DNA from 3 places in the Streptomyces sp. NPDC043996 genome. Region 2 is predicted to be linked to each of the others. Evidence: predicted binding sites of a transcription regulator. Region 2 holds the regulator's gene; each other region holds the start of a gene.
The links. Region 2 encodes HspR, which represses chaperone genes until heat shock. Its sites were predicted from a motif close to TTGAGNNNNNNNNNCTCAA; they were not measured.
Positions count from the first base shown of each region.

Region 1: a site for HspR is predicted at 4,052-4,070, ahead of lon (endopeptidase La). Genes of this name have one in related genera too.
Region 3: a site for HspR is predicted at 3,953-3,971, ahead of dnaK (molecular chaperone DnaK). Genes of this name have one in related genera too.

Region 1 covers NZ_JBWKEY010000001.1:95,030-101,907, forward strand. The annotation lists gene AC07A4_RS00465 (MarR family winged helix-turn-helix transcriptional regulator) at 1-300, opposite strand, end outside; gene AC07A4_RS00470 (lysozyme) at 618-1,454, shown strand; gene lon (endopeptidase La) at 1,612-4,029, opposite strand; gene AC07A4_RS00480 (GNAT family N-acetyltransferase) at 4,253-4,963, shown strand; gene AC07A4_RS00485 (hypothetical protein) at 4,995-5,750, opposite strand; gene AC07A4_RS00490 (PadR family transcriptional regulator) at 6,027-6,389, opposite strand; gene AC07A4_RS00495 (rhomboid-like protein) at 6,505-6,878, opposite strand, start outside.
Region 2 covers NZ_JBWKEY010000014.1:52,156-59,033, forward strand. The annotation lists gene dnaK (molecular chaperone DnaK) at 1-306, shown strand, start outside; gene grpE (nucleotide exchange factor GrpE) at 306-1,016, shown strand; gene dnaJ (molecular chaperone DnaJ) at 1,137-2,324, shown strand; gene AC07A4_RS31490 (heat shock protein transcriptional repressor HspR) at 2,329-2,784, shown strand; gene AC07A4_RS31495 (hypothetical protein) at 3,035-3,547, shown strand; gene AC07A4_RS31500 (helix-turn-helix transcriptional regulator) at 3,815-4,885, opposite strand; gene AC07A4_RS31505 (helix-turn-helix transcriptional regulator) at 4,928-6,004, opposite strand; gene AC07A4_RS31510 (MmyB family transcriptional regulator) at 6,557-6,878, shown strand, end outside.
Region 3 covers NZ_JBWKEY010000005.1:707,397-714,274, reverse strand. The annotation lists gene AC07A4_RS17170 (ADP-ribosylglycohydrolase family protein) at 1-1,046, opposite strand, end outside; gene AC07A4_RS17165 (helix-turn-helix domain-containing protein) at 1,075-1,932, shown strand; gene dnaK (molecular chaperone DnaK) at 1,956-3,902, opposite strand; gene AC07A4_RS17155 (OsmC family protein) at 4,103-4,528, opposite strand; gene AC07A4_RS17150 (DUF6345 domain-containing protein) at 4,991-6,628, shown strand; gene AC07A4_RS17145 (amino acid permease) at 6,588-6,878, opposite strand, start outside.

The sequences.
Region 1 (6,878 bases), on a different contig from region 2:
CAGGCCCAGCTGTTCGAGCGCCCGCAGCTGACGGCTCATCGTGGCCTTGCCGACGCCGATGAACGCCGCCAGGTCCGTGGCGCGGCGCGGGCCGGACTCGTCGAGAAAGGCGAGCAGGCCGTAGGCGGCCGGTTCCAGATCCGGATGGACCTGGCGGGCCATCTCGCCGGACGAGGCCCTGGCCCGGCGCAACAGCAGCGTCAGCTCCCGTTCCAGAGCCAGGAACTCATGGTCCACGCCACTGCCCACCCTCGCCTCGCCCGCCCCAGAGCTCCCGCCGTGGTGCGCGTCCTCACGCATGTCAGCACCCCTGCCGCACTTTCCCGGTTCTGAAAGTTTCTTCCGGCCGCGACCATCGCCGCAGCTCGCTCAGTATTTCGCAGGCGTAGACCAACGGCGGCCACGAGAGCCCCTTCCCACCCGCTGTCTACGTGCGTAGCGTCATTGATGACATGCTCACACCAGCACCGCTCGCGGCGGCCGGCGCGGCGGCGCACGGTGCCCCGTGGCATGTCGACAGGTCCCCCCACCGAGTCCGCACGCCGTACCGGCGAAGCGCCACACCTTCGGCCACGCCCACGCCGTGCGGGCTCCATGAGGCCTTACGGAGGCACGACATGCCCGTGCACAGACCTGGTACCGCCCGCGGCCACCGCGCCGCGGGCATCCTTCTCGCCGTTCTGTCCGCCCTGGCCCTCCTGGTCGCCCTGCCCGGCGCCGCGCAGGCCGCCGACACCGCCGACATCCCGCCGCGCGGCAGCGCCCGCATGGGTCAGGGCGTCATCGAACACGACGGCCAGGGCGGCAAGCCGAGCGGCGGCGACGCCGAGCAGACCGAGGGCGTCGACGTCAGCAGCCACCAGGGCAACGTCAACTGGTCGGCCCTGTGGAACAGCGGCGTGCGGTGGGCCTATGTGAAGGCGACGGAGTCCACCTCCTACCGCAATCCCTACTTCGCCCAGCAGTACAACGGCTCATACAACATCGGCATGATCCGCGGCGCCTACCACTTCGCCACCCCGGACACCTCCAGCGGCGCCGCCCAGGCCAACTACTTCGTCGACAACGGCGGCGGCTGGTCCCGCGACGGCAAGACCCTGCCCGGCGCGCTCGACATCGAGTGGAACCCTTACGGCGCCGCCTGCTTCGGCAAGTCCCAGAGCGCGATGGTCAGCTGGATCCGGGACTTCCTCACCACCTACAAGGCGCGCACCGGCCGCGACCCCGTGATCTACACGGCCACCACCTGGTGGAAGCAGTGCACGGGCAACTACGGCGGCTTCGCGTCCGCCAACCCCCTGTGGATCGCCCGCTACAACACCAGCCCCGGCGAACTCCCCGCCGGCTGGGGCTTCCACACCATGTGGCAGTACACCTCCTCCGGTCCGATCGTCGGCGACCACAACAAGTTCAACGGCGCGTACGACCGGGTCCAGGCCCTGGCCAACGGCTGACGGCTGACGGCTGACGGCTGACGATCGGTGACATCTCTGTCGTCGCGTGCCCTTCCCACGCGTCGCGCACGGCCCGGGGCTCCTCGCGGAGCCCCGGGCCTCCTGCGCACCCGCCACGTCCGTCACTCCGCGGCGGGATTCCTTTGGGCCGCCCCGGTCAGGCCGCGGCCGGGACCATCACCTCGGCGGGGGTGAGGGCCAGCTCCAGGACCTGACGGACGTCCGTCACCGCGTGCACGTCGAGCTTCTCCAGGACCTCGGCGGGGACGTCGTCCAGATCCGGCTCGTTCCGCTTCGGGATGATCACCGTGGTGATCCCGGCGCGGTGGGCGGCGAGCAGCTTCTGCTTGACGCCGCCGATCGGCAGCACCCGGCCGGTCAGCGACACCTCGCCCGTCATCGCCACGTCCGTGCGCACGAGGCGGCCGCTGAGCAGCGACGCGAGTGCCGTCGTCATCGTGATGCCCGCGCTCGGCCCGTCCTTGGGGACCGCGCCCGCCGGGAAGTGGATGTGCGCGCCCCGGTCCTTCAGATCGCCCACGGGCAGCTCCAGCTCGGCGCCGTGCGACCGCAGGAAGGACAGCGCGATCTGCGCGGACTCCTTCATCACGTCGCCCAGCTGACCGGTGAGCGTCAGCCCCGCCGCGCCCGTCTCCGGGTCAGCGAGGGAGGCCTCGACGTACAGCACGTCGCCGCCCGCCCCGGTGACCGCGAGGCCCGTGGCCACGCCGGGCACCGCGGTGCGCCGCTCGGCCGGGTCCTGCGCCGACTCCGGGACGTGGTGCGGCCGCCCGATCAGCGCGCGCAGCTCGTCCGCGCCCACCGTGAACGGCAGTTCCCTGTCGCCCAGTTCGTGCTGAGCCGCCACCTTGCGCAGCAGCCGGGCGATGGCGCGCTCCAGGGTGCGCACGCCCGCCTCGCGTGTGTACTCACCGGCGAGCTTGCGCAGCGCGCCCTCGTCGATCGTCACCTCGCCGGAGCCGAGCCCGGCCCGGTCGAGCTGGCGCGGCAGCAGGTGGTCCCGGGCGATGACGACCTTCTCGTCCTCGGTGTAGCCGTCGAGCCTGACCAGCTCCATGCGGTCGAGCAGGGCCTCGGGGATGGCCTCGAGGACGTTGGCCGTCGCCAGGAAGACCACGTCGCTCAGGTCCAGCTCCACTTCCAGGTAGTGGTCGCGGAAGGTGTGGTTCTGCGCCGGGTCGAGCACTTCGAGCAGCGCGGCCGCCGGGTCGCCCCGGAAGTCCGAGCCCACCTTGTCGATCTCGTCGAGGAGCACCACCGGGTTCATGGACCCGGCCTCCTTGATGGCCCGCACGATCCGGCCCGGCAGCGCGCCCACGTAGGTGCGCCGGTGGCCGCGGATCTCCGCCTCGTCCCGCACGCCGCCGAGCGCGACGCGCACGAACTTGCGCCCCATGGCGTGCGCCACCGACTCGCCGAGCGAGGTCTTGCCGACGCCGGGCGGCCCGACGAGCGCGAGCACCGCGCCGCCGCGACGGCCGCCGACCACACCCATGCCCCGGTCCGCGCGCCGCTTGCGCACCGCCAGGTACTCGGTGATCCGCTCCTTCACGTCCTGCAGGCCCGCGTGCTCGGCGTCGAGGACGTCCTGGGCGCCCTTGATGTCGTACGCGTCCTCGGTCCGCTCGCTCCACGGCAGTTCGAGCACCGTGTCCAGCCAGGTGCGGATCCAGGAGCCCTCGGGCGACTGGTCGCTCGCGCGCTCCAGCTTCTCCACTTCCTTCAGGGCCGCTTCCCGTACGTGCTCGGGCAGGTCGGCGGCCTCCACCCGCGTGCGGTAGTCGTCGGACTCGTCCTCGCCGTCCTTGCCGTTGAGCTCGCGCAGCTCCTTGCGCACGGCCTCCAGCTGGCGGCGGAGCAGGAACTCCCGCTGCTGCTTGTCCACGCCCTCCTGGACGTCCTTGGCGATCGACTCGGCGACGTCCTGCTCGGCCAGGTGCTCCCGCAGCTGCTCGGTGGCGAGCTTCAGGCGGGCCGTCGGGTCCTCGGTCTCCAGGAGCTCGATCTTCTGCTCGGCGGTGAGGAACGGCGAGTACCCGGAGTTGTCCGCGAGCGCCGAGACGTCCTCGATCTGCTGCACGCGGTCGACGACCTGCCAGGCGCCGCGCTTCTTCAGCCAGCTCGTCGCCAGCGCCTTGTACTCCTTGACCAGCTCGACGGTGGCACCGGGCAGCGGGTCCGGCACGGTCTCCTCGACCTGGGTGCCCTCCACCCACAGGGCCGCGCCCGGCCCGGTGGTGCCCGCGCCGATCCGCACCCGGCCGCGCGCACGGATCAGCGCCCCCGGGTCTCCGTCCGCAAGGCGGCCGACCTGCTCGACGGTGCCGAGCACGCCCGTGCCCGCGTACGTCCCGTCGATCCTCGGAACAAGCAGCACCCTCGGCTTGCTGCTACTCCCACTGGACCTGGCGGCGGCCTGCGCGGCCTCCACCGCCGCTCGTACGTCAGCGTCGGACAGGTCGAACGGCACCACCATGCCGGGCAGCACGACCTCGTCGTCGAGCGGCAGCACGGGCAGAGCGAGCGATGTGTTAGCCGTGGACTCAGCAGCCATGATCTCCCCTTCAGCATTCAAGTTGAGCTGTACCGACTCAATGCTTATGAGCCTCTGAATGTTCCCCTGGCCATGTTCGCTCTGAGCGATCGCCTCCCCCGTTCCGCAATCAAGCCTCCGTAATATTCACTAGCCTCGTTCATCCATTACGCGTGATGCCTATTGCCGCCCCTTGCCCCTTACATAGGGCGCCGGGAGGCAGCTCGGCGCTAGGAGGGGTTCGATGGAGCGCTTCGGTTGGATGGGCGGGATGGACGGCGGCACGGCCGTCCGGGCCTGGATCGACGGCTGGGTCGTCTCGCGCGGTGCCGCCCCTCCGGTCGTGGAGCCCTGGGGCTACACGATCGATGTCGGCCAGGCCAAGCACCCGTCCCGGCACGTCTTCGGCGCGGCGAACGCCGACGTCCAGGAGGCCGACGTCCGCAAGGTCGCCTCGTCCGTCTCGGGCCGGGATGTGTGGCTGAAGGTCTTCGACGCTCCTTCCCGGGTGGCGCCTTGGCTGGGCCCTGAGTGGTGGGTCGATCCGGAGGAGGGCTATCTGATGACGGTGCCGCTGACGCCGGTGGCCCCGCGAGGTCTGGTGGTGCCGGACGGCTATCGACTGCGCTCCTGGGAGCGTGGCGGTGTCGTCCGGGCCATGGTGACCACGGAGGACGGCTCTTGGGCGGCGCGCGGCCAGATCGCCCCGACCGGCCGCACGGCGGTGGCCGACCAGATCGAAACCTCTGCCGAGCATCGCCGCCGGGGCCTGGGCAGCCTGGTCATGCGCGCGCTGCAGACGGCCGCGGTCGACCACGGCTCCGAGGTCGGCGTGCTGGCGGGAACCGTGGAGGGGCGGGCGCTGTATAAGGCGCTCGGCTGGAGCGTGGTGGCCCGCCTGACGAGCGCGCGGCGGGTGGGCGGGGGCGAGAGCGAGAGCGACGGCGGGGGCTAGGGCGAGCCAGGGCCCCCGGTACAGCCCCGCCTCAGCCTTCGCTGGATTCGCCCTGGGCGCGCTCGGCGCGTCTGGCCCGCAGGTCTTGGACCGCGTACGGCAGTCCGGGAATGAAGAAGAGGAGCGTGCCCCAGATCGGCAGGCGGAACAGCGGGTCGTCGCCTATGAGCCAGCCGGTGAGCGCGGCCACGGGCAGGGCGGCGAGGCCGCCGAGCGCCCAGCCTCGGAAGCCGAGGTTCCCCCGCCTCATCTCCCAGGCCACACCACCCGACGCGAGTGCGACGTAGAAGGCGACGCGGGGGGCTTCGACGGACAGGGTCAGTGTTCGGTCGATGAGGTGCGTGAGCAGCAGCAGTGAGCCGACGACGAAGGGGATCAGGGCGGCCATGCGCAGGGCGCGCAGCGGCAGGGGCGTGCGCGCCCGCGCCCAGGCGGCGGCGAACTCCTTCACGTCCGGGCCGACCACGTCTCGCGCCGTGCGGCCCGCGGCAGCGGCCTCGTCCAGGTGGCCGGAGAGCTCGTCGAGCATGTCGCGGGTGGAGGCGTCGTCGATGCCTCGGTACTCCCAGTTGCTGCGGCAGATCGCCAGGACGCGGTCGCGGGTCAGCTCCGCTTCGGAGCTGCCGTTGCCCGTGGGCTCGCCCGTGGATGTACCCCTGAGCTCGTCCGTGGACTCGCCCCTGGCCTTGCCCGTGACCTCGCGTTCCGGTCCCCGATCACCCGATGGCGGCGCCCCGCCGCCCGTAGCGTCACTGATCGCCACGTCACCGGCCGTCTCGTACGTCATGTCTCATCCCCCGTGTTCGCCTGTGTCGCTGTTCCGTCCGTACGTCCCCCGCACGACTCGAACCGCTCGGTCCTATCGGTACGGCCCTATCCGTGCGGTCCTATCCGCACAGCTCGATCCGCACAGCTCGATCCGTGCGGCTCGATCCGTGCGGCTCGATCCACACGGCTTGATCCGCGCGGCTTGATCCGCGCGGCTCATGGATCTCCCTGCGCGCCCGCGCACCGTCACGCCCATGCGAGCGCCTGCGCGCCCCCATAGCTCCGCGCGCCGTCGTCACGCCCCCGAGGTCGTCCCCAAGGCCGTGGAGACCGCTCCCGTGAAGGCGGTCCACGTGGTGCGGCCGCTGGAGAGCTCGGCCGCGCCCGCCTCGGTGAGGCGGTAGTACTTGCGCGGCGCCCCGCCCGCGGCGGATGGGGCGCGATAGGAATCGACCAGGCCCGCGCGCTCCATCCGCGTGAGCAAGGGATAGATGCTCCCCTCGCTCACCAGGTCGAGGCCGCTCTCGGTGAGGGCTTCCACGCATTCGTAGCCATACCGAGGGCGCTCCGCTATGAGCGCGAGCAGGCATAGGTCGAGCACTCCGCGCAGCAGCTGGCTGCGGCGCTGGTCGTGCGACGCTGACAGCTCCTTTGTCATGCGGTACAAGATAGTCGAGCATTGCCTTGCGTCGCAAGAGTCTTGTGGAAAAGTCAAGGGCGGATGCCGAGCCTGAGCCCGGCATCCGCCCTTGACCAGCGGTGACGCGCTTCCGTCAGCGAAGGCGCCGAGGCTCGGCGCCCCTGCCCTGCCCGCCTCGCAGCAGCGGCCACGTCGCCACGCCGACGGCGAGGGCGAGCAGATGGCCCCAGTTCGTCATCGGGTCGGCGAACGCGATGAGGTCCTCGACGAGCAGCCAGCCGAAGCCCGCCAGCATCGTCCAGCGCAGCCACGGCGCGACCAGACCCGCCAGCGCGCCGACGCTCGCGGCGACGCCGAAGCTGATGCCGTAGTCGAGGCGCTGCAGGGACGTGCCGGGCAGATGCCCGGCGAGGACCGAGAGACCCACCGGGATCTCCGTGGCCAGCGTGGCGACGACGTGCCCGAGCAGGAAGACGCCCGCGGCCCGCAGCGGGCCCGTACGCCGTT
Region 2 (6,878 bases):
GACAACGAGGACAAGGTCCCGGGCGAGGTCAAGACCGAGGTCGAGACCGCCGTCGCCGAGCTGAAGGAGAAGCTCAAGGGCGAGGACTCCGCCGAGATCCGCACCGCCACGGAGAAGGTCGCGGCCGTCTCCCAGAAGCTGGGCCAGGCCATGTACGCCGACGCCCAGGCGGCGCAGGGCGCGGCCGGTGCCGAGGGTGCCGCTCCGGGCGCCGAGGCCCCGAACATGTCCAAGGAAGACGACGTCGTGGACGCCGAGATCGTCGACGACGAGAAGCCCGGTGACGCGAAGGGCGGCGCTGTCTGATGACGGAGGAGACCCCGGGTTTCGGCGACGGCGCCGAGCAGCCCGACGTCCCCTCCGGCGCCACCCCTGACGAAGCGGCGCCGCAGGCCGCCGAGTCCTCCGCTCAGGAGGGCACGGCGGCCCCGGCCGGGGACGCAATGCGAGAAGCGGGCCTGACGGCCCAGCTGGACCAGGCCCAGAAGGCGCTCAGCGAGCGCACGGCGGACCTCCAGCGCCTGCAGGCCGAGTACCAGAACTACCGCCGCCGGGTGGAGCGGGACAAGGTGACGGTGAAGGAGATCGCCTCGGCGAACCTCCTCTCCGAGCTGCTCCCGACGCTCGACGACGTCGGCCGCGCGCGGGAGCACGGCGAGCTGGTCGGCGGCTTCAAGTCGGTGGCCGAGTCGCTGGAGACCGTCGTCGCCAAGATGGGCCTCCAGCAGTTCGGCAAGGAGGGCGAGCCCTTCGACCCGACGATCCACGAGGCCCTGATGCACAGCTACGCACCGGACGTCACGGAGACGACGTGCGTCGCGATTCTCCAGCCGGGGTATCGCATCGGCGAGCGCGTCATCCGACCCGCGCGCGTGGCGGTGGCCGAGCCGCAGCCCGGCGCGCAGACGGTGAAGTCCGAGACGGACGGGGACGAGGGCGAGGAGCCCACGGCCCCGGAGGCCACGGACGAGGCCAAGGGCAAGGACAAGGAGAACGGTGGCCCGGACGAGGGCTGACGTTGACACGGACGGCGGCGTCGACTTCGACCGGGACCGTGGAATCCGCCAGGATTCCCCGGTCGGCGTCGGGGTCGGCGTCGGCGTCGACCTGACGACGAGGAAGGAGGGACGTCGGGGATGAGCACCAAGGACTTCATCGAGAAGGACTACTACAAGGTCCTCGGCGTCCCCAAGGACGCCACCGAAGCCGAGATCAAGAAGGCGTACCGGAAGCTCGCCCGCGAGAACCACCCGGACGCCAACAAGGGCAACGCGAAGGCCGAGGAGCGCTTCAAGGAGATCTCCGAGGCGAACGACGTCCTCGGCGACCCGAAGAAGCGCAAGGAGTACGACGAGGCTCGCGCGCTCTTCGGCAACGGCGGATTCCGGTCGGGCCCCGGAGCGGGCGGCGGCACGTTCAACTTCGACCTGGGCGACCTCTTCGGAGGCGGCGCCCAGGGCGGCGGGGGAGCGGGCGCCGGCGGCTTCGGGGGCGGCCTCGGTGACGTCTTCGGGGGCCTGTTCAACCGCGGCGGCCCGGGCCCTGGCCCGCGCACCCAGCCGCGCCGGGGCCAGGACATCGAGTCCGAGGTCACGCTGAGCTTCACGGAGGCGGTGGAGGGCGCGACGGTTCCGCTGCGCATGTCCTCCCAGGCCCCCTGCAAGGCGTGCTCGGGCACCGGCGACAAGAACGGCACGCCACGGGTCTGCCCCACCTGCGTGGGCACCGGCCAGGTCTCCCGGGGCGGCGGTGGCGGGTTCTCCCTCACCGACCCCTGCGTGGACTGCAAGGGCCGCGGCCTGATCGCCGAAACGCCCTGCGAGGTGTGTCACGGCAGCGGCCGCGCGAAGTCGTCGCGGACGATGCAGGTGCGCATCCCCGCGGGCGTCAGCGACGGCCAGCGGATCCGGCTGCGCGGCAAGGGCGGGCCCGGCGAACGCGGCGGCCCGGCGGGCGATCTGTATGTGGTGGTGCATGTGGACACGCATCCGGTCTTCGGCCGCAAGGGCGACAACCTGACGGTGACGGTCCCGGTGACCCTCGCCGAGGCCGCCCTCGGCGGTGAGGTGCGGGTGCCCACGCTCGGCGGCACCCCCGTCACCCTCAAGCTGCCGCCCGGCACGCCGAACGGCCGCACCATGCGGGTCCGCGGCAAGGGCCCGGCCCGCAAGGACGGCACCCCCGCGGACCTGCTCGTCACGGTGGAGGTGTCCGTTCCGGCGACACTGTCCCCCGCGGCGCAGGAGGCCCTGGAGGCGTACCGGAAGGCGACTGCGGATCTCGATCCGCGGGCAGAACTGTTCAAGGCCGCGAAGGGAGCGTGACCTCATGGAGCGGGACGGCCGCCGACGCAACCCGTATCAACTGACGGACGAGACCCCGGTGTACGTCATCTCGGTGGCGGCCCAGCTCTCCGGTCTCCACCCGCAGACGCTGCGGCAGTACGACCGCCTCGGCCTGGTCTCCCCGGACCGCACCGCGGGCCGGGGCCGCCGGTATTCGGCCCGGGACATCGAACTGCTGCGCACGGTCCAGCAGCTCTCCCAGGAGGAGGGCATCAACCTCGCGGGCATCAAGCGCATCATCGAGCTGGAGAACCAGGTCGCCGCGCTGCAGTCCCGGGTCGCCGAGCTGTCGTCGGCGGTCGAGGGCGCCGCGGCCGCGATGCGCCAGCGCGAGGCCCAGGTGCACGCCTCCTACCGCCGCGACCTGGTGCCGTACCAGGACGTGCAGCAGGCGAGCGCGCTCGTGGTGTGGCGGCCCAAGAGGTCGCCGGAGCAGTAACGCGCCGAGGCCCTCACCAGCCTCACCAGTCTCATGGGCCGGTCTGGCGCGCACGAACTCGTGCGCGCCGGGCCGGCCTTCGGCGTGTCCGGGCCGCCGTGCGCCGGGCGCGTGCGCGGCGGCGGCGACGCGGCCTTCCGGCACGGGAGACGGAGCCTTCCGGGACGGGAACGGGAGGCGGCGCGGCGCGCTCCTATAGTTGGCAGGCTGGCGTGTCGTCTTCACGGGAAAGCTGGATTCTCCAATGGCCATGGTGGGGTTGTTCTGGATCGCCGAGGGCGACGTCTACGTGGGCTCGAAGCCGTCCGGCCTCGCCCCCGGTGTGCGCCTGACGCCCGAGGGCGTCGTCGGTCTCGGGCACCAGCAGACGGGCCTGTGGCCGTGGGACGACGTGCGGGCGCTCACCGTCGAGGACGTCCCCGTGAAGTCCCTGCGGCGCCAGGTCGGCATGGTCGTGGACATGGCCCTCACGGTGGGTCTCGGCGGCGGCGACGAGGCCCCCTCGATGACGGTGTGTGTGGAGACGCCCGCCGACGAGGTCGAGCTGACGGCGTACGTCTCGGCGGCGTCCGGCTACTCGCAGCGGGAGTACGACCTGTCGCGCGCGCTGCTCGCCCGCCTCACCGAGGGCGCCGCCACGCTGCTGACCACGCTGTCGGCGATGGCCGCCTGGGGCCGCGCGCACGAGGGCGGGACGCCCCGGCGCGAGGAGCGCGAGCGGCTGCTGCGGGAGTGGACCGGGGACGCCGCCGCGGACGTCTGACCGCGCGCGCCTGAACGCCCCGGCCCGGCCACGGGGAGCGACCAGACCAGGGCGACCTAGGGAAGCGCGACCCTGCGGGGGGAGACCACGACAGAGCCACGGGCGCCGCTGGCAGCGGGTCCGGTTCCAGTGCCCGAACGGGACTGGCCCCCTCCCTGCGACGGTCACCACGATGCAGTGCCCCGCCCGCCCGCCGCTACCGTCATCTTGTTGCGGTGCAACGGGCGGAGGCGGGGGCAAGTGGGCCCAATTCCGGACTTTCGTGAATCAGTTGGGTCCGTGGGGGCCGAGGATGCGTGACTGCCCGATGAGGTAGCCGAGCTGGGTGCGGCTGGTGCTGCCGAGGAGCCTGGACAGCTTGGCGATGTGGACGCGTACGGTACGGACGTTCATGCCGAGGCGCTCGGCGACCTCGGCGTCGGTGAGGCCCTCGGTGAGGAGTTCGGCGATGGCGCGCTGGCGGGTGGTGAGGCCGCCGCGCGCGGGCTGCGGCGCCGGGTGCGGGAACATCGGCGTGGCCAGCCGCCACAGCTGGTCGAACAGGGCGGCCAGATAGTCGACGACGGCGGGCGCCCGGACCTCCAGGGCCCGGGTGAAGTCCCGGTCGGCGGGCAGGAAGGCGACCGTCCGGTCGAAGACGACCAGCTGCTCGGGGACCTCGCTCAGCGTGCGCACCTCGACGTCCCCGTCCAGCTGCTCGAAGTGGGCGATCACGGGCGGGGCGTGCCGGGTCGTGTGCTGGTACAGGGTGCGGGTGCGGCAGCCACGGGAGAGCAGGGCCTGTTCGCGCGGCGGCGCGAAGCCCAGGTCCGCGATGGTGCGGAAGCCGCCGGGCTGGACGGTCAGGACCTCGTCGGCGCAGTCGCCCACGGCCCGGTCGATGGCCTCCGCGATCCGCGGCAGGCCCCTGAGCACGGTGATCGCGGCCGACGGCGGCGCCCCGCCGGGCGCCAGGACGTACGAGGGGCCGCGCGCGGCCTCGCGGGCCAGGGCGATGAGCGGCGCGAAGTCCGCGCTCAGGCCGGCCTCGCGGCGGCGCTCGTGGGCCACGTCCTCCTCGATGCCGCGCAGCAGCCGAAGGAGCGCGCCGGAGGGGGAGCTCGGCCGGAGCCAGCGCATGTCGTCGATGTCCGGGTGCAGCAGGCCGAAGTCGACCAGGCAGGGCGCCCGTTCGGCGTCCTCGGCCCGGAGGCGGCCCTCGCGCAGGGCGCGGGCGTAGAGCGCGGGACCGGCGGCACAGGGGTCGTCGGCCCGGTGGGGGCGGTGCGGTTCCGGGGGCGTCTCGGGTTTCCGGGGTCTCTCGGGTCTCTTGCGGTGCGGTCCGCGTCCTTGGGCCATGCTGGTGCTGCCTCCCCGCTGACACCGCCCGGGATTTCCGGTTCAGGAATGGCGTTCGAGTATTCCGGACTGACTGATGAGAAAGCCGAGTTGGGTCCGGCTCGCGCTGCCGAGAACGGCGGCCACCCTGGCGATGTGGACCCGTACGGTACGGACGTTGAGATCGAGGCGGCCCGCGATTTCCATGTCGGTGAGGCCTTCGGTGAGAAGGCGGGCTATCTCCAGCTGTACGGGTGAGATCGCCTTGTCCGGCGGTCGTGGGGCGGCCGCGCGGCGCAGTGGCGTGGCGAGCCGCCAGAGAATGTCGAAGGCCGTGGCGACGTAGGAGATCAGCGCGGGCGAGCGCACTTCGAAAGCGATCTCGACGTTTTCGAAGGACGGAATGAAGGCCACGTTCCTGTCGAACACCAGCAGGCACGAAGGAAGTTCGTCCAGGACGCGCACCTCGCCCTCGGCGGCGGGCCCGGCGTGGCGCGCGGGCGGTGGCGGCGCGGGGGCGTCGCCCGGCGGCCTGGCGAGCGTGCGCAGCTGACCGCCGCGCGCGGCGAACTCCGCCATGAGCCAGGGCTCGTCGTGCGGAAGCAGCCGGGGGCGGGCGCCGCTCGGCCGGATCGTGAGGATCTCCCGGCAGGCGTCGGCGGTGGCCTGGCGCACCGCCCTCCTGATCCTGGGGGTGCCCTGGAGCACCGTCACCTGGGCCGCCGCCGTCTCGAGGGCCCGCGCGGGGCCCTCGCGGATGAACGGCTCGAAGGCGGCGGCGAGTCGGGCCGCCCGGTCGCGGTGCAGGGCGACGCGGCGTTCGATGCCGTCGAGCATCCGGGGCAGGGCCACGACCGGGGCGGTGGGGAGCAGCCAGGCGCCGTCCGCCGCGTCGGGGTAAAGGAGCCCGGTGGCGAGCGCGCAGGCGGCGTCGGCGGCCTCGGCGGCGGGGACGCGGCCCGCGTGGAGGGCGCGGGCGTACAGGGCGCGGCCCGCTTCGCAGAGCTCCTCGCGCGGGTGGGGGTGCGGCTGCCGTGCGCGCGGCTCGTGGGGCTCGTGGGGCTCGTGCGGGGGGCGCCCGCCCGCCGCGTCCGGGTCTTCGCCCCGGGGGCCCGGCTCCCGCGTCGCTCCGTCCGGCACGGCGCTCCCTCTGCTCCTCCCGCCCGGTGCGTGGTGTGCCTGCGCATGACGGTGCTGCACCTGAGCTTCCATTGTTGTCAACGCGTCATCTGGCTTCAATGGCAGGGCTATTCCTAGCAATCGGGGACCAATTATTCAGCGTTCAACGTACGTGTCCCGGGTACGGCCGCCCGCGGTCCCCCCGCCCCCGCCGTGGTCCCGGAGGCGGGACGCATGTCGTACATGGATGCCATGACCAGCTACTGCTCCTTTGTCGGGAAGCCGAGCCGCCGGGCCGGGGTCCGGCGGCCGCCGCCGGGAATCCGGTGCCGGGCCCGCCCGACGCGCGGGCGGGTCCATTGGTCGGCGTCGCCCTTGGCCTTATGGTGCAGACAACGCGCTCGCGGAACCGCGGTCCCGGGGGCGCGCCGAAGGGGGGCAGGGGTGGACGAGAGCGGACTGCGGGGAATACTGCGAAGGCTGCGCGCCCGCATCAGGCCCGAGGAAGTCGGGTTGAATCCCAAACCAACCCGGCGGCCAGGCCCGCGCGTTACCGGGCTCTCGCAGCCCGATATGGACATTCTCACCAACAGGGCCGTGGGCACCTACCACCGATTCGAGAGCGGCCGGATTTCACCGCGCGACGACTATCTGCGCGACGTCGGCCGCATTCTCCGCATGACCGAGGACGAGTTCACCCAGGTCTACCTGCTCGCGCTCGGCCAGTGCCCGCCGCGCTCGCTGTCGCCCGACGACGGCATCGCCGAGGCGTCCGTCGCCGCCTGGCAGCGGGCCGTCGCCGGGCAGCGCGAGATGGCGTACGTCCTGAACTCCCAGTGGGACCTCGTCGCGTACAACGAGCGGTTCGCGGAGCTGTTCGCGGACGGGGCGGTGC
Region 3 (6,878 bases), on a different contig from region 2:
GCGAGGTCGTCCGCGAGCACGGCGATCACCGCCCGGCCCTCGGTGGCCCGCAGCCAGTCGGCGGGCAGCGCGTGGTCGCCGTGCCGGGCGCCGAGCAGGTTGCCGCAGACCGAGCCGGTCGAGTCGCTGTCGCCCGAGTGGTTCACGGACAGCGGCAGCGCGTCCTCCACGCGGTGCGTGGCCAGGGCCGCGTACACGCCGATGGCCAGGGCCTCCTCGGCGACCCAGCCCGCGCCGAGCGACTCCACGCGCTCCGCGCTCGGCTCGCCGTCGGCGGCCAGGTCCACGGCGCGGCCGAGCGCGGCGGACGTCTCCTCGTGGCCGGGGTAGCGGCGAAGCAGCCGCAGCGCGCGCAGTACGGCGCCCTCCAGGGAGTCGCCCGCGACCAGGTGCGCGACGATCGCCGCGAGGGTGCCCGCGGCGTAGGCGCCCGTGGGGTGGCCGTGGGTGATCCGCGCGCAGCGCGCCGCCAGTTCGAAGGAGCGGTCGGCGGGGGCGCGGGTGAGCCCGAAGGGCGCCGCGCGCATCACGGTGCCGCAGCCCTTCGACTCGGGGTTGACGGGACCCGGCGGGCCGAGCGGGGCCCGCGGGTCGGGGGCGTGGCGGTGTTCGAGCCCGCTGAGGCAGGCTTCGCCGGGGGCGCGGCGCGCGTACAGCCAGGGCTGCGCGGCGAGCCCGCCGCGCACGTCCGGCGCGGGGGCGGGCCGCCGCTGGGTGTCCAGCCAGCGCAGGTACGCCTCCAGGACCAGTTGGGGCGCGGCCCCGCCGATGCCCTTGCGGCGCTCGCGGGCGTGGGCGGCCTGCAGGGCCTCGACGGTGAAGAGCGTCATCTGGGTGTCGTCGCTGACGCGGCAGACGCCGTCCGCGTCCGGCAGCGGCCCGCGCACGCCGCGCGGGCCGTGCGCGGCGCGGATGCCGTCCAGCGAGCTGAACTCGACGGGATAGCCGAGCGCGTCCCCGATCGCGCCGCCGAGCAGGCAGCCGCGCACCCGGGCGCGGTAGGCCACGGTGGCCTCCCACGACGGGGCGTCCCACGGATTCGTCATGCGCCACTCCTCGATTACCGTTCGCGGTATGACAACTCTCGCTTCCGGCAGGCGAAACGGCAAAGACGGCGCCCGGGGCGGCGGCGCGGCCCGCGGCGCGCCCGCGGCGACCGACGTGGGGGCGCTGCTGCGCGGCTGGCGCGAGGAGCGGCGCGTGAGCCAGCTGGAGCTGGCGCTGCGCGCGGACTCCTCGGCGCGGCACATCAGCTTCGTGGAGACCGGCCGGTCCAAGCCCAGCGAGGAGTTCGTCCTGAAGCTCGCCGAGCACCTCGACGTGCCCGTGCGCGAACGCAACGCGCTGCTGCTGGCCGCCGGTTACGCGCCGCGCTTCCCGCACACCCCGCTCGACGACCCGTCGATGGCCGCCCTGCGCGCCGGGATGGAGCGGCTGATCCAGGGCTACGAGCCGTATCCGGCCCTGGTCGTCGACGCGACGTACGACGTGGTCGCGGCGAACCGGGGCATCGCGATGCTCCTGGACGGCCTGCCGGACGACGCCCTTCGGCCGCCCCTGAACGCCATGCGGATCGCGCTGCACCCCAAGGGCCTCGCGCCGCGGATCCGCAATCTGCGGGAGTGGCGCGGGCATCTGCTGCACCAGATGGAGCGGCAGATCGCGCTCCAGCGCTCGGCGCCGCTGCGCGCGCTGTACGAGGAGGTCGCCGCGTACCCCGTCGAGGACCCCGGCGAGGACACGGCGGCGGACGGGCAGGTGCCGCATTTCGCGCTGCCGCTGCGGATCGAGCACGAGGGCCGGGTGCTCTCCTTCATCTCGTCGATCTCCACGTTCAACACGCCGATGGACGTCACCGTCGCCGAGTTGGCCATCGAGACGCTGCTCCCGGCCGACCCGGCGACGGTGAAGTACCTCCAGGCGAAGGCCTGAAGGACCGGCGCGACGGCGGCGGTTCAGGCCCCCTTCTCGGTTCCTGTCGCGCCCTTGCCCGCCCCGTCCTCCGCACTGTCCTCCGGCTCGTCGTCCACGATCTCCGCGTCCACGACGGCGTCCTCGGCGGCTCCCTCCGCGCTCCCCCCTTCGGCGCTCCCTTCGGCGGTCCTCGACTCCCCGGAGCCGTCGGCCGCGCCCGAACCACCCGTCTGCGCGGACGCGTACATCGCCTGCCCCATCCTCTGGCTGACGGCCGCGAGCTTCTCCGCGCCCGCGCGCACGGCACGCGTGTCGGCGCTGTCCGGGCCGTCCAGGAGGGCCTTCAGCTCGGCGGCCGCGGCCGCCACCTCGTCCCTGGTGCCCGCGGGGACGCGCTCGGCGTTCTCGCCGAGGAACCGCTCGGTCTGATAGACGAGCTGTTCGGCCTGGTTGCGGGTCTCGGCGGCCTCCCGCCGCTCGCGGTCCTCCTCGGCGTGCTGCTCGGCCTCGCGGACCATCCGGTCGATGTCGTCCTTGGGCAGCGCGGAGCCGCCGGTGACGGTCATGCGCTGTTCGCGCCCGGTGGCCTCGTCCTTCGCCGAGACGTGCATGATCCCGTTGGCGTCGATGTCGAAGGTGACCTCGATCTTGGGCACGCCGCGCGGCGCGGGCGGCAGCCCGGCGAGGTCGAACACGCCGAGCTTCTTGTTGTACGCGGCGATCTCCCGCTCGCCCTGGAAGACCTGGATGCCGACCGAGGGCTGGTTGTCCTCTGCGGTGGAGAACGTCTCCGAACGGCGGGTGGGGATGGTGGTGTTGCGCTCGATGAGCTTGGTCATGATGCCGCCCTTGGTCTCGATGCCGAGGGACAGCGGCGTCACGTCGAGCAGCAGTACGTCCTTGACGTCGCCGCGGATGACGCCCGCCTGGAGCGTGGCGCCGACGGCGACGACCTCGTCCGGGTTGACGCCCTTGTGCGGGTCCTTGCCGGTGAGCTCCCTGACGAGTTCGGTGACCGCGGGCATCCGGGTGGAGCCGCCGACGAGGATGACGTGGTCGATCGCGGCGAGCTCGACGCCCGCGTCCGTGACCGCCTGCTGGAAGGGGCCCCGGCAGCGGTCGAGGAGGTCGGCGGTGAGCTGCTCGAACTGGGCCCGGGTGAGCTTCTCGGCCAGGTGCAGCGGGCCGTCCGCGGACGCGGTGACGTAGGGCAGGTTGATGTCGGTCTCGCTGGACGAGGACAGCTCGATCTTCGCCTTCTCCGCGCCCTCCCGCAGGCGTTGCAGGGCCATCTTGTCGCGGGCCAGGTCGACGCCGTGCGCGTTCTTGAACTGGCCCACGAGGTGCTCGACGATCCGCTGGTCCCAGTCGTCGCCGCCGAGTTGGGTGTCGCCGTTGGTGGCCTTGACCTCGATGACGCCGTCGCCCATCTCCAGGAGCGACACGTCGAAGGTGCCGCCGCCGAGGTCGAAGACGAGGACGGTCTGGTCGTCGCCCTTGTCCAGGCCGTAGGCGAGGGCGGCGGCCGTCGGCTCGTTGATGATGCGCAGGACCGTGAGCCCGGCGATCTCCCCGGCCTCCTTGGTGGCCTGGCGCTGGCTGTCGTCGAAGTGCGCGGGCACGGTGACCACGGCGTCGGTGACGTCCTCGCCGAGGTAGGACTCGGCGTCGCGCTTGAGCTTCTGCAGGACGCGCGCGGACAGCTCCTGCGCGGTGTACTGGTGGCCGCCGACCGAGCCGCTCTCGGGGAAGCGCCAGGCCGGGTCGCCCATGTGGCGTTTGACGGAGCGGACGGTGCGCTCCACGTTCGTCACGGCCTGCCGCTTGGCGACCTCACCGACGAGCACGTCGCCGCTCTTGGCGAACGCGACGACCGAGGGGGTGGTGCGGGCTCCTTCCGCGTTCGCGATGACGGTGGGATCACCGCCTTCCAGGACGGCGACCACGGAGTTCGTCGTACCGAGATCGATGCCGACCGCACGTGCCATGTCCAACAGCCCCTTCCGACGCGGCGATCCTTCGGCCTCCAGCACAAAACTTGAGCGGGATGTTGTCAATGCCGCGTGCGCGGCCGGGGGCGGCCCAGACCCGTATCCGTGCCGGTGTCCGGACCGGGTCCGGGTCCGGACATGCGCGAGGCCGCCGCCCCGATGACGGGGGCGGCGGCCTCGTGCCAGGACCGCGCGCGTCAGGCGAGCTTGGCCGACAGGGTGATCGTCGTGCCGGTGAGCGCCTGGCTGACCGGGCAGTTGGCCTTGGCGTCCTCGGCGGCCGAGACGAACGCGGCCTCGTCCAGGCCGGGCACCTCGCCCTCGACGGTGAGGTGGATGCCGGTGATGCCGGTGCCAGGCTGGAAGGTCACGTCGGCGGAGGTGACGAGCTTGGTGGGCGGGGTGCCCGCGCCGGTCAGACCGTGGGACAGCGCCATCGAGAAGCAGCTGGAGTGCGCGGCGGCGATGAGCTCCTCGGGGCTGGTCTTGCCGTTCGCCTGCTCGGCGCGGGACGGCCAGGACACGGCCTGCTGTCCGATGCCCGAGGAGTCGAAGGTCACCGTGCCGGAGCCCTCGGTCAGGCTGCCTTCCCAGACCGTGTGAGCGGAGCGCGTGGTAGCCACGATGCCAAATCCCTTCAGTGGAGTTCCGTGGCCTCCATCCGATCACACTCCGGGGGAAATCGCCGCGTACGGGGGTGGTACGGAGCCGTAAGAAGGATCACCCGGGCACGCGTCCGGCGGGCGGCGGCCGCACGCCGCTCGCGGCACGCGTCCGTCGCGGGGCTCTTCCGGGCGCTCGCCCCGGCGCGTGGACAGCAAGTAGACACCCTCCGTTTCCCGCCAACCGCGCGGCCCGTGCGCCGTGTTCGACCGGGCCGCGCTGGTGCGCGCGGTCCCTACGACAACCGGCGCGGCGAACACCCTGGCCAGCGGGGCCGCTGAGGTGGCACGGCACGCCCGTGGCACGGCCCCTATGGCCGGAATGTCACCTGGGCAAGGTCCCCGCGCGGTGACACTTTTAGGCCTCCTCGACCGCGTGCGTCTCAGCCACGCGAGGGGGAGAACACCCAGGGGGTACGACCCATGCGCATCGTCTACACGGACCGCGGCCCGTCGCCGCTGGAGCCGGAGAAGCCCGGCGCGGCCGGGGAGCGCGACTCGACGCTCGGCTGGTGGGGGGCGTTCAGCGTCGAGAGGTTCGCCGACGCCTCGCCGCTGCGCTACACGCACGAGGACGCCGCCGGCTGGCTGGAATACCCGCAGCGGTTCCACGACCGCAACTTCTGGTTCGCCGACGGGGGCGTCCAGGCGTGGGCGTACGAGGAGGCGTTCGACAACTGGCAGGATCGTTTCGGCATGGACGCGGTCTGCGCGGTGTACCACTCGGGCCACGGCACCATGGACGGCGACGGCGTGTTCGAGGCGCCGCTCGGCGCGGCCTGGGACGGCCGCACCCGGGCGTCCTCCCGCCGCATGGCGCTCGGCAACGAGAAGGCGCGGTACGTCTTCTGGTCCACGTGCTTCTCGCTGCGCGTCCTCGGCGGGCACTCGCCGGTGCGCACCTGGGCCGGGCCCAACACCGGCTTCCGGATGGTCTTCGGCTTCGAGACGACGAGCATCGACCACCCGGACTACGGCCGGAAGTTCTGGGACAAGTGGACGTCCGGGCAGACGTACGCCGAGTCCTGGCTGAACGCCAGCTGGGACATCTGGAAGGACCAGGCCCCTTCGGTGTGCGCGGTCGGCGCCACCCAGGCCGAGGCCGTGGACCGGCTGAACACCGAGCGGCACTTCTACCGGCCCGCCGTGTCGGACAACTGGTACGCCTGGCGCTGGTACCACGCCCGCGCCTCGCTCGCCGGGCAACTGACCGCGCTGCCACAAGCCGCTCAGACGGTCCAGCTGGCGCCGCGCGAGCCGAGCGCCGAGCTGGCCGCGGCGGGCCGCATGGCGTCCTTCCCCGCCGCCGCGCTCGAAGAGGTGGGGGCCGACCGCAGGGGCGTGCTGAGCACGAGCTCCGGCGACCGCACCGTCTCCACGGGCCCGCACGCGGTGCGCTGGGCGCGCCTCGCCGAGCCCAGCCAGCGCAACACCACGGCGCTGCCCACCGAGCGGGCCGTCGCGCTCGCCCGGGCCTTCGCCGAGGAGCACGCCGAAGGCGCCGAGCTCGTCGTGGACAGCGTGCACGACCTGATGCAGAACTCCGCCGCCAAGGACGGCTCTCAGACCGGCGTCCCCACGACCCTCGTCACGCACGTCACGTTCCGGCAGGCCTTCGACGGCGTGCCCGTGATCACGCCGGACCGGGGCGTCGTCCGGGTCGGCCTCGACAACGACGGCACGGTCGTGCAGGCGCAGCTGTCCACGCGGCAGGCCACGGGCGAGCGGCGCGAGCCGAGCAGCCGGGTCGCGCCGCCGGTGCCCGAGGGCGCGCGCGAGGCCGGTGCGCCGCCGCTCAGCGACCCCAGCGAGGCGCTCGCCGCCGCGCAGCGGCGCGTCCTCGCCGAGCTCGCCGTGCGCGGCGCGGGCGACGGCGCCGACTACGGGGCGGCCCTGGCGCCGGAGCGGCTGCCCGAGGTCAGGGACGTGCCGGGGACGTTCCAGGTGGGCTACGAGATGGAGGGCAACGAGGCCTACCCGGCCGCCCGCAAGCTGATCGAGATCGGGCCCGAGGACGGCGTCAGGACGCAGCGCTGGGTGACGGCTCCGCTCGCGCGGTAGCCGGGCTTTCGTCGGCTGGGTCCTGGGTGGCGGCCCGCTGCTTGCGGGCCGCCATCCACGCGTACACGAGGACACCCGCGAACAGGAACAGCACGCCCTGGTAGACGGCCGCGTACCCGGCCCCGGCGACCAGCCACAGGGAGAAGCCGAAGCCGAGGGCGGCGAGCACGGAGTCGCGCACGAGGCGCCCGCGGTGGACGCGGTCGTGGCGTCCTGAGGCCAGGAAGTAGATCTGCGCGGCGGCCGCGAG